Regions from separate parts of the Kosakonia pseudosacchari genome, predicted to be linked through region 2. Evidence: predicted binding sites of a transcription regulator. Region 2 holds the regulator's gene; each other region holds the start of a gene.
What was found. Region 2 encodes LexA, which represses DNA repair genes until DNA is damaged. Its sites were predicted from a motif close to TNCTGTATGTACATACAGNA; they were not measured.
Positions count from the first base shown of each region.

Region 1: the regulator LexA is predicted to act here: its motif matches at 1,274-1,293, upstream of dinG (ATP-dependent DNA helicase DinG).
Region 3: the regulator LexA is predicted to act here: its motif matches at 1,609-1,628, upstream of umuD (translesion error-prone DNA polymerase V autoproteolytic subunit).

Region 1 covers NZ_CP063425.1:1,524,066-1,527,350, forward strand. Annotated here, with positions in the region: gene licT (BglG family transcription antiterminator LicT) at 136-975, opposite strand; gene dinG (ATP-dependent DNA helicase DinG) at 1,309-3,285, shown strand, end outside.
Region 2 covers NZ_CP063425.1:309,291-312,575, forward strand. Annotated here, with positions in the region: gene plsB (glycerol-3-phosphate 1-O-acyltransferase PlsB) at 1-979, opposite strand, end outside; gene IP581_RS01450 (diacylglycerol kinase) at 1,110-1,478, shown strand; gene lexA (transcriptional repressor LexA) at 1,587-2,204, shown strand; gene dinF (MATE family efflux transporter DinF) at 2,286-3,285, shown strand, end outside.
Region 3 covers NZ_CP063426.1:20,173-23,457, reverse strand. Annotated here, with positions in the region: gene umuC (translesion error-prone DNA polymerase V subunit UmuC) at 1-1,153, opposite strand, end outside; gene umuD (translesion error-prone DNA polymerase V autoproteolytic subunit) at 1,141-1,584, opposite strand; gene IP581_RS23460 (selenium binding protein) at 2,012-2,455, opposite strand; gene parM (plasmid segregation protein ParM domain-containing protein) at 3,153-3,285, shown strand, end outside.

The sequences.
Region 1 (3,285 bases), 1.2 Mb from region 2:
TGGCACCTGCATGACAGGTGCCATAACAATTACCGGTTATCCACCGGCGCTTTGTTCTTCTGGGGTTTGCCTGATTTAACAGTAACAAGCCTGGAAAGAATTGATACTTTGGGTCGCAGGCGCGACGTGGTTGCCTTACGACTCTATCCGTTGCACCACATTTTCGATATGCACGGTCAGGTAGAGTTTTTCCGAATTGCTCATCGTGTGGTGATAATTTTTGCCGACAAATTCGTTAATTGCGTCAACGCATTTCAGGGTGGTTTGATAACGACGCTGCACCATCGCGAATAACTCTTCGTCGTCATTATTTAACACCACGCCATCAATGACCCGTTGGGCAAAAAACTTTAAATGGGTAATGAAACGCTGGTAATTCAGACTGTGCTCGTCGAGCGGCAGGGTGAAAAAGTATTTAACAATATTCTGTAACTGATAAATAAGCCGCGTAATTTTTGTGGTTTTTCCCATCGTATCGTTCAGCCCGGCATTCACAATATGCAACGCAATACTACAGGCTTCACTGTCGGGTAATAATGTGCCGGTACGCGCGACAATCATGCCGAGCGCCTGGCGGCCAATGGCGTACTCGTCGGTATAGAAATGGCGCACTTCCCACTCTAACGGATTGGGCAAAACTTCATTCTTTTCTGTGCGTTGCAGGGCAAAGTGCAAGTGATCGGCGAGCGTAACGTACAGGCCTTCACTTAATTTATGTGCAAGTGTAGATCGCGCCAGCGCAACAATATCGGCGGTGAGTTGCACTATTTCCACCGGCACTTCACTGACCAGATCTTTAAAACGTGCGGAGACTTGAGAATCCTGCAAATGGAATATTTTTTCGATGGCTTGCGCATCGACGCGCGCACCGCTTTGGGTATTAAACCCTAAGCCGCGCCCGGTCAGAATAACCTCAAGGCCATGCTCATCAATGGCGCTGACAACGTTATTATTTAATATTTGTTTGACCAGCATCGCCAACTCCTGCAAACAAAAACGGGCAAAACGTAAATACAGCAACGAGCGGATGTCGCCCGCATTCTCTGCATTTAGGTTTTGCCCGATATTCGGTAACAAGCGTAATGCAGGTAAAAAACTAGCACCGCCCTAATAAATGATCAACGCGCGAAAGGGCACATTAACGAATGGAACTACCGATTTGTGATCGGCACGGCGAAAAATATCCTGTATCGCTGTGGGGAGAAAAAGGATTCGCGAGGGTGCTCGCGCAAAGGCAAAAAGGGTTACCCTACGGGCGCTAAAAATGCCACAATAGTGGCTGTTTATACAGTATTTCAGGTTCCCCTCATGGCCCTAACCGCCGCGCTAAAAGCGCAGATCGCCGCCTGGTATAAGGCGTTGCAACAACAGATCCCGGACTTTATTCCCCGCGCGCCGCAGCGGCAGATGATTGCTGACGTGGCGAAAACGCTGGCGGGGGAGGAAGGACGTCATCTGGCGATTGAAGCGCCAACCGGCGTGGGGAAAACGCTCTCTTACCTGATTCCGGGCATCGCCATCGCGCGTGAAGAGCAAAAAACGCTGGTGGTCAGCACCGCGAATGTGGCGCTGCAGGATCAGATCTTCAGTAAAGATCTGCCGCTGCTGCGCAAAATCATCCCGGATTTACGCTTTACCGCCGCATTTGGCCGTGGGCGCTATGTCTGCCCGCGCAACCTGGCGGCGCTGGCAAGCAGCGAGCCGAATCAGCAGGATCTGCTGGCATTTCTGGACGATGAACTGACGCCTGGTAACCAGGAGGAGCAGAAACGTTGCGCGGCGTTGAAAGCGGATCTCGACAGCTACAAGTGGGACGGTTTGCGCGATCACACTGACAAGGCGATTAGCGATGATTTGTGGCGACGGCTCAGCACCGATAAAGCCAGTTGCCTGAACCGTAATTGCCATTACTACCGCGAATGCCCCTTTTTTGTCGCACGCCGCGAAATCCAGGAAGCGGAAGTGGTGGTCGCCAACCACGCGCTGGTAATGGCGGCGATGGAGAGCGAGGCGGTGCTGCCGGAGCCAAAAAACCTGCTACTGGTGCTGGATGAAGGCCACCATTTGCCGGATGTGGCGCGCGACGCACTGGAGATGACGGCGGAAATCACCGCCCCCTGGTATCAGCTTCAGCTCGATCTGTTCACCAAACTGGTGGCAACTTGTCTTGAACAGTTTCGCCCGAAAACGCTGCCGCCGCTGGCGACACCGGAACGGCTCAACGCCCATTGCGAGGAGCTTTACGCGCTTATCGCTTCGCTTAACAACATTCTCAACCTTTATCTTCCGGCGGGTCAGGAAGCGGAATATCGCTTTGCAATGGGTGAACTGCCTGACGAAGTGATGGAGATTTGCCAGCGGCTGGCAAAACTCACCGAGATGCTGCGCGGGCTGGCTGAGCTGTTCCTGAATGATTTAAGCGAGAAGACAGGCAGCCACGACATCGTGCGTTTGCATCGAGTGATTTTGCAGATGAACCGCGCGTTGGGCATGTTCGAAAGCCAGAGCAAACTCTGGCGGCTGGCTTCAATGGCGCAGGCGTCCGGTGCGCCGGTAACCAAATGGGTCACCCGTGAGGCGCGTGACGGACAGTTGCATCTGCTCTTCCACTGTGTGGGTATTCGCGTGAGCGATCAGCTGGAAAAGCTGCTCTGGCGCAGCGTACCGCATATCGTCGTGACCTCAGCGACGTTACGTTCACTGAACAGTTTCAATCGTCTGCAGGAGATGAGCGGTTTAAAAGAGAAAGCCGGGGATCGCTTTGTCACGCTTGATTCGCCGTTCAACCATGTTGAGCAGGGAAAAATTGTTATTCCGCAGATGCGCTACGAGCCGCTGATAGAAAACGAAGAGCAGCACATTGCGGAAATGGCCACCTGGTTTCGTGAGCAGGTTGAGAGTAAAGCGCATCCCGGGATGCTGGTGCTTTTTGCCAGCCAGCGCGCGATGCAGCTGTTTTTAACCTATGTCGCGGACTTGCGTTTATTGCTGCTGGTGCAGGGCGATCAGCCGCGCTATCGGCTGGTGGAACTGCACCGCAAACGTATCGATAACGGCGAGCGCAGCGTGCTGGTGGGTTTGCAGTCATTCGCTGAAGGGTTGGATCTCAAAGGCGATTACCTGACGCAGGTGCACATCCATAAAATTGCTTTTCCGCCCATCGACAGCCCGGTGGTGATCACCGAAGGCGAGTGGCTGAAAAGCCTGAATCGCTATCCTTTCGAAGTGCAGAGCCTGCCCAGCGCGTCGTTTAACCTTATCCAGCAAGTAGGAAGGCTGATTCGC
Region 2 (3,285 bases):
GCGGCACCAGCCCCTGGTGATAGAGCACATAGGAGAGCAGCAGGTAGTCCATATGGCTACGGTGGCAGGGCACATAGACAATTTCGTGGCCGTCATGCGCCAGCTGGCGTACGCGCTCTGCATTATGCACGTTGATACCCTGATAGAGACGGTTCCAGGTAAAACCCAGAATGCGGTCGGTCAGGCGAATCATCTCGTAGGAGAAGTTCGCGGCAATCTCTTCCATCAGCGCGATGGCGTTTTGCTGCGCCTTATCATGGGAGATTTTTTTGCTGCGCGCTTCATCTTCAACGGCGCGGGCAATCGCTTTGGACGAGAGTAATTTGTTAAACAAATCCTGGCGAGCCGGCAGTCGTGGGCCTACCGCAGCCAGACGCTGGCGGGCAAAGTGCATACGCGCCACGCGCGCCAGTTTCTGCGCGATAATTTTATCGGTGCCGTGCTCGGTCGCCATCCGGCGCAGCGAAACCGGTGGTGAAAAACGCACAAAGCTGTCGCGGCCAAGCCAGGAAACCGCAAAGAATTTCTGGATGCCATTCAGCATGCGCAGCGGCGGGTTAATTTCGCCTTTTTCACGCCCTGGCGAACGACCAAACATCACCGATACCGGCACCATTTGCACATCCAAATCGGGATGGCTGCGATGTAAATCCAGGTAGTCGTGGAACAGCTTGATCGACTCTTCTTTCGGCGCGTAATACGTGAACACACGCGGGCCGCCGTGGATAAACACGAAACGCGGCAGCAAAGCGCCGTCGATTTCCAGCGGTTCCAGGGGATCGGGCAGCTCATGCGCCAGACACTGCGCGCGTAAAGTCAGTAAATCTGCCTTTGAGTTATAAGGCAGCACATACATGATGGGGCGTGATGTATCGAGACCCAGTTCCTGTGCAGGTTCTGCGGGAATCGATTTACTTTTTACCAGCACGCTTAATGGTAAATTCAGTAATTTGTAGTAAATTCGTGGCCAGCCGGACATAAAGGATGTAAAGCCTCTGGTTAATAGTGCCATTGCGCCGCAAGAATATCAGAAAGCGCACATAATTTCTGTTGTACCGCTGCGCGCTTGCTGAGACATTGACGCCAATTTAATAAAAAGGTTCTTTTAAATGGCTAATAATACCACCGGTTTCACCCGGATCATTAAAGCCGCTGGATATTCCTGGAAAGGCGTTCGCGCCGCCTGGATTAATGAAGCGGCATTTCGTCAGGAATCCGTTGCGGTTATCCTGGCAATTATAATCGCTTGCTGGCTCGATATTGACACAATGACGCGCGTACTGCTGATTGGTTCTGTGACGCTGGTGATGATTGTCGAAATTCTGAACAGCGCCATCGAAGCTGTGGTAGACCGTATTGGTGCGGAATTCCATGAACTTTCCGGGCGGGCGAAGGATATGGGGTCGGCGGCGGTGCTGATGTCCATCCTGCTGGCGCTCTTTACCTGGATCGCATTACTCTGGTCACATTTTGGATAACGCTTCCAGAATTCGATAACGCCCTGGTTTTTTGCTTAAATTTGGTTCCAAAATCGCCTTTAGCTGTATATACTCACAGCATAACTGTATATACACCCAGGGGGCGGGATGAAAGCATTAACGGCCAGGCAGCAAGAGGTGTTCGATCTTATTCGCGATCGCATCACTCAAACCGGTATGCCACCAACGCGTGCGGAAATCGCACAGCAATTGGGGTTCCGTTCCCCAAATGCGGCGGAAGAACACCTCAAAGCGCTGGCGCGCAAAGGGGTTATCGAAATCGTTTCGGGCGCATCACGCGGCCTTCGCCTGCTGCTTGAAGAAGAAGAGGACGATATTGGCTTACCGCTGATTGGTCGCGTCGCTGCGGGTGAGCCGCTGCTGGCGCAGCAGCATATCGAAGGTCATTACCAGGTCGATCCGAGCCTCTTTAAACCTCATGCAGATTTCCTGTTGCGCGTTAGCGGCATGTCGATGCGTGACATTGGCATTATGGATGGCGATCTGCTGGCGGTGCACAAAACGCAGGATGTGCGTAACGGCCAGGTTGTTGTTGCGCGTATTGAAGACGAAGTAACGGTCAAGCGTTTGAAAAAACAGGGTAACACCGTCGAACTGTTGCCGGAAAACAGCGAGTTTTCTCCGATCGTCGTCGATCTGCGCGATCAAAACTTCACCATCGAAGGGTTAGCGGTCGGTGTCATTCGTAATGGCGCGTGGCTGTAACGCACATTCGTTTTGCTGCGGGGCTGATTCAGGTTCCGCAGCGATCTCTTCTTTTCCCTCACTCACTTTTACATGCATACCATGCCACTGCTAACCGGGTCCGATAAAGCGCTCTGGCGACTTGCGCTGCCGATGATCTTCTCGAATATCACCGTCCCATTGCTGGGTCTGGTGGATACGGCTGTGGTGGGGCATCTGGATAGCCCGGTTTACCTGGGCGGTGTGGCGATTGGCGCAACGGCGACCAGTTTCCTCTTTATGCTGCTGCTCTTTTTGCGCATGAGCACCACCGGCCTGACAGCTCAGGCATTCGGCGCGAAAAATGCGCCCGCGCTAGCGCGGGCGTTAGTCCAGCCTTTGCTGCTGGCGCTTGGGGCCGGTGTGTTGATTGCGCTGCTGCGCACGCCGCTTATCGACCTGGCGCTGCATATCACCGGCGGTAGCGAGGCGGTACTGGAACAGGCGCGGCGGTTCCTTGATATTCGCTGGTTGAGTGCACCCGCTTCGCTGGGCAATCTGGTATTGCTCGGTTGGCTGCTCGGCGTACAGTATGCGCGCGCACCGGTGATATTGCTGGTGGTGGGGAATCTGCTCAATATCGTGCTCGATCTGTGGTTGGTCATGGGGCTGCATATGAATGTGCAAGGCGCGGCACTTGCCACGGTCATCGCGGAATATGCCACTTTCGCCATTGGCTTATGGATGGTGCGACACGTACTGGTGATGCGCGGCATTTCATTGCTGACGCTGAAAAATACCTGGCGCGGCGGCGTGCGGCGTTTGCTGGCGCTGAACCGCGATATCATGTTGCGTTCGCTGCTGCTGCAACTCTGCTTTGGTTCGATAACGGTGTTTGGCGCCCGCCTCGGGGATGAGACAGTGGCGGCAAACGCGGTACTGATGATGTTTTTGACCTTTACCGCCTATGCGCTGGATGGTTTCGCGTATGCGGTTGAAGCGCATTCCGGGCAGGCTTACGGTGCCAGAGATGGCAGCCAATTGATGCATATCTGGCGGGCTGCTTGCCGGCAGACCGGTCTGGTAGCGCTGTTCTTTGCCGTTGTCTATGCACTGGCGGGTC
Region 3 (3,285 bases), on a different replicon from region 2:
CGGAATGATTGATCCCGTCAACCACACGCATCAGTTCCTGACTGTGCGGGCGGGGAGGCTGCTCATCAAACAGGTTCAGCTGGGCAATGCCGGAACCGCTGAAATCATTAAGCATGACCCCTGCCTTTGCATACCTGTGATCGTCGCGCCAGATACGCTCCAGCGCACGGACAGCGGCTGCAATAATGTCCCGTGTGTCCTGCGTGGCCGTAAGCAGTTTTTCACTTGCCACGTTGCCGTAGTAGGGTTCAGTGGCAGAGAAGGGGGAGGTTTTGATAAAGACTGAAATGTGCCGGCAGTACTGACGTTCTCCCCGCAGTTTTTCGGCGGCACGCTCCGCGTACTGGCAGACAGCCTGACGCATGGCGTCATACGTAATGATACGCTCGCCGAACGACCGGGAACAGACAATCTGCTGCTTCGGTGGCGGGGCTTCCTCGAGCGCAATACAGCTCTCACCGTTCAGTTCCCGGACGGTGCGTTCCAGCACCACATTGAAATTTTTACGGATAAAAGCGGTATTGGCCTGCGCCAGCTGAAGTGCGGTGGTTATCCCCATTGTGTTCAGCTTCCAGGCTATACGGCTACCCACCCCCCAGATTTCCTGGACTGGCTGAAGTGACAGCATCTTTGCCGTGCGGGCGGGATTTCCGGGCGTCAGCGCCAGCACGCCCCGGAACGCTGGCCACTCCTTCGACGCCCACTGCGCTGATTTTGCCAGTGTCTTGGTGGAACCCATTCCGACGCCGATAGTCAGCCGGGTACAGGCATAAACATGTTCGCGCAGCTGCGTGCCGAACGCCTCAAAACTGATGGCGGTTTCCAGCCCCCGGAGATCCAGGAACATCTCGTCGATTGAGTATGCCTCCACGCCTGGCGCCATCTCTTCCAGGCAGGCCATCACGCGGTTACTCAGACTGGCATATAACTCATAATTACTCGAAAAAACAAAGATTTGTTCCGGATACATCTGCCCGCGAATTTTGAACCACGGATCACCCATACGGATGCCGAGCCGCTTCGCTTCCTTTGAACGCGCTATGCAGCAACCGTCATTATTACTTAATACAATCAGAGGTTTATTACGCAAGTCAGGGCGAAATACTTTTTCGCAGCTGGCATAGAACGAATTAACGTCGGCTAGTCCAAACATTTCATCACCTCGCGTGTCCGGTGAATGATGTGAGTAACAACGCCGAAGATCTGCAGTTCATCCGGATCCGGATAAATGGGCGGAAAGGCAGGATTCATGGGCTGCAGACAGAGCCGGGGCCGGGTAATCAGTCGCTTCACGGTGAATTCCGCGCCCATGCCGGCCACCACAATGTCGCCGTTCACCGGTTTCATGGCACTGTCGACGACCAGCAGATCACCACTGAAAAGAAAACCGTCCTGCATGCTGTCTCCGTGGGCGCGCAGGTAGTAAGTCGCGCTGCGGTGCCGGATGCAGTACTCGTTCAGGTCAAGCTCTTTCTCCACATAGTCCTGGGCGGGAGACGGAAAACCACAGGGCACCATCTCCAGAAATAATGGCAGATTTACAGGCACGTTTGCTTGTGTAGGGGTCAGCATTACCAGCTTCATAACGCTATTCCTCATATGTATTTATACTGTTTATATATACAGTATTATTAATTTGTTTCACCTGTGCTTTCAAGCGAGACGTAATCTTTATCAATTAACCAAATGAAAAATAGAGAAATTATTTTTATCTCTTTAGCTCCCTCCTGTTCTTGTTTTGTGCATTACAGGCGTGGCCTACCAGTCATGTGCCGACGTGGAAAAGAGAGGATCAATACCGGTCGGTTGTCAGCGACAACCGACCGGGACGGGAGCCATTACCAGTGAAATTTCTAAAAAAGGACAGGTCGGCACTGCGTGCATTTCGGGCGGGCATCAGAAGACGAGAATATTTGCGCGGAAGGGGACAGAAAATTACAGTTACGGCAGTAAACTCTATTATTATACCCTCGCTATAATTGATGTAAATGTGATGGGGAATAAAGAACAGTCAGCATCTTCTGAATTCCTCAAGTATTGCGGAAAACTCATCATTTTTCTTTATAAAATTCATGAGGAATTCTTCAGTGATATACTCCTGGTAACCATTTTCATATTTGGTTGAAAGTATTTGTTTGGCATCATCACCAGGTAAATCCATTTCAGCGGTAACCTGATAACTATGCATTATTCTGTTTCGGATTTGAACTAATTCATTGAAAATATTGGCTATTTTTTCATCTGACGCCTGAGTTATTGTCTCTGCTATTGGATCTTTAAGTCGCCCCGATGTTCTATCAATCAATTCATACCAGCTGTATTTTCTTTTAGTATCTATATTGAGGATATTTTCAATAACAAAGCTGTTATTTGAATTAAAAACGCAAAGCGCAGTGCCAAGCAATTCTCTGTACTGTTTAGATGGTAGTGCCTGATGCGTATAGGTTTCATACATTGTTTTATTCTCCTTAATATGTACTTTTACAGATCCCGGCAGACGAGGATCGGTGTCCGATGCTATTAATGATTTGAACCGTAAATACTTACTACTTTAAGCGGGCAGGAGCATTGGTCCTTTTGCCGCCTGAGGGGTTACCCGTTGTGCTCGGCCAGTTTTCCATGCGTCTTGAACCGTTTCCCGGATGGTTGTCTGAGCGATGTATAATTTCTTCCTGAGTTTTGATTGTATTGCGTACTACCGCTGTTTCTCCAACGTCAATCGCGGTGGCAATATCCAGAAGATCAGATATCGCACTTTCCTTGATGATTTTCCCGCTGGCGTGTAGCTCCAGGATGGTGGAGAAATAATCCGCAAGTTCTTTGTATTCACCGGTACTGAGTTTCGCTCCCTTTTTTCCAAAGGCCTTTGACGCTGCTTTTCACAAATCCATATTCTGTCTTCCTTTCATATACCGTAACACAACAATTACAAGAGACTTTACCAGAACGAGGAGGCGGAAAGCGGTACCGGCTTCGCATAACGCAGATACATGGTTCGCTGACTCCGCTACTGCCCTGTTGTATGTGCCTTACTCAGGGTGTGTCTAGAGATTGAGTTTTTATTAATACTCATATTGAGTATTTTGTATTTACATTTATGAGATGTGGCTTTATGATGTTCTCAAATTGAGATTATTAAAAGGTGCATTATGATAAATATATATTGTGACGACGGCTCAACCAACATCAAGCTGGCCTGGTTTGAGGGCGACGAACTTGAGACCCGCCTCTCGGCGAACTCCTTCCGGCATGGCTGGAAAGTGGCGGATTTCGGGACCGGGGCAT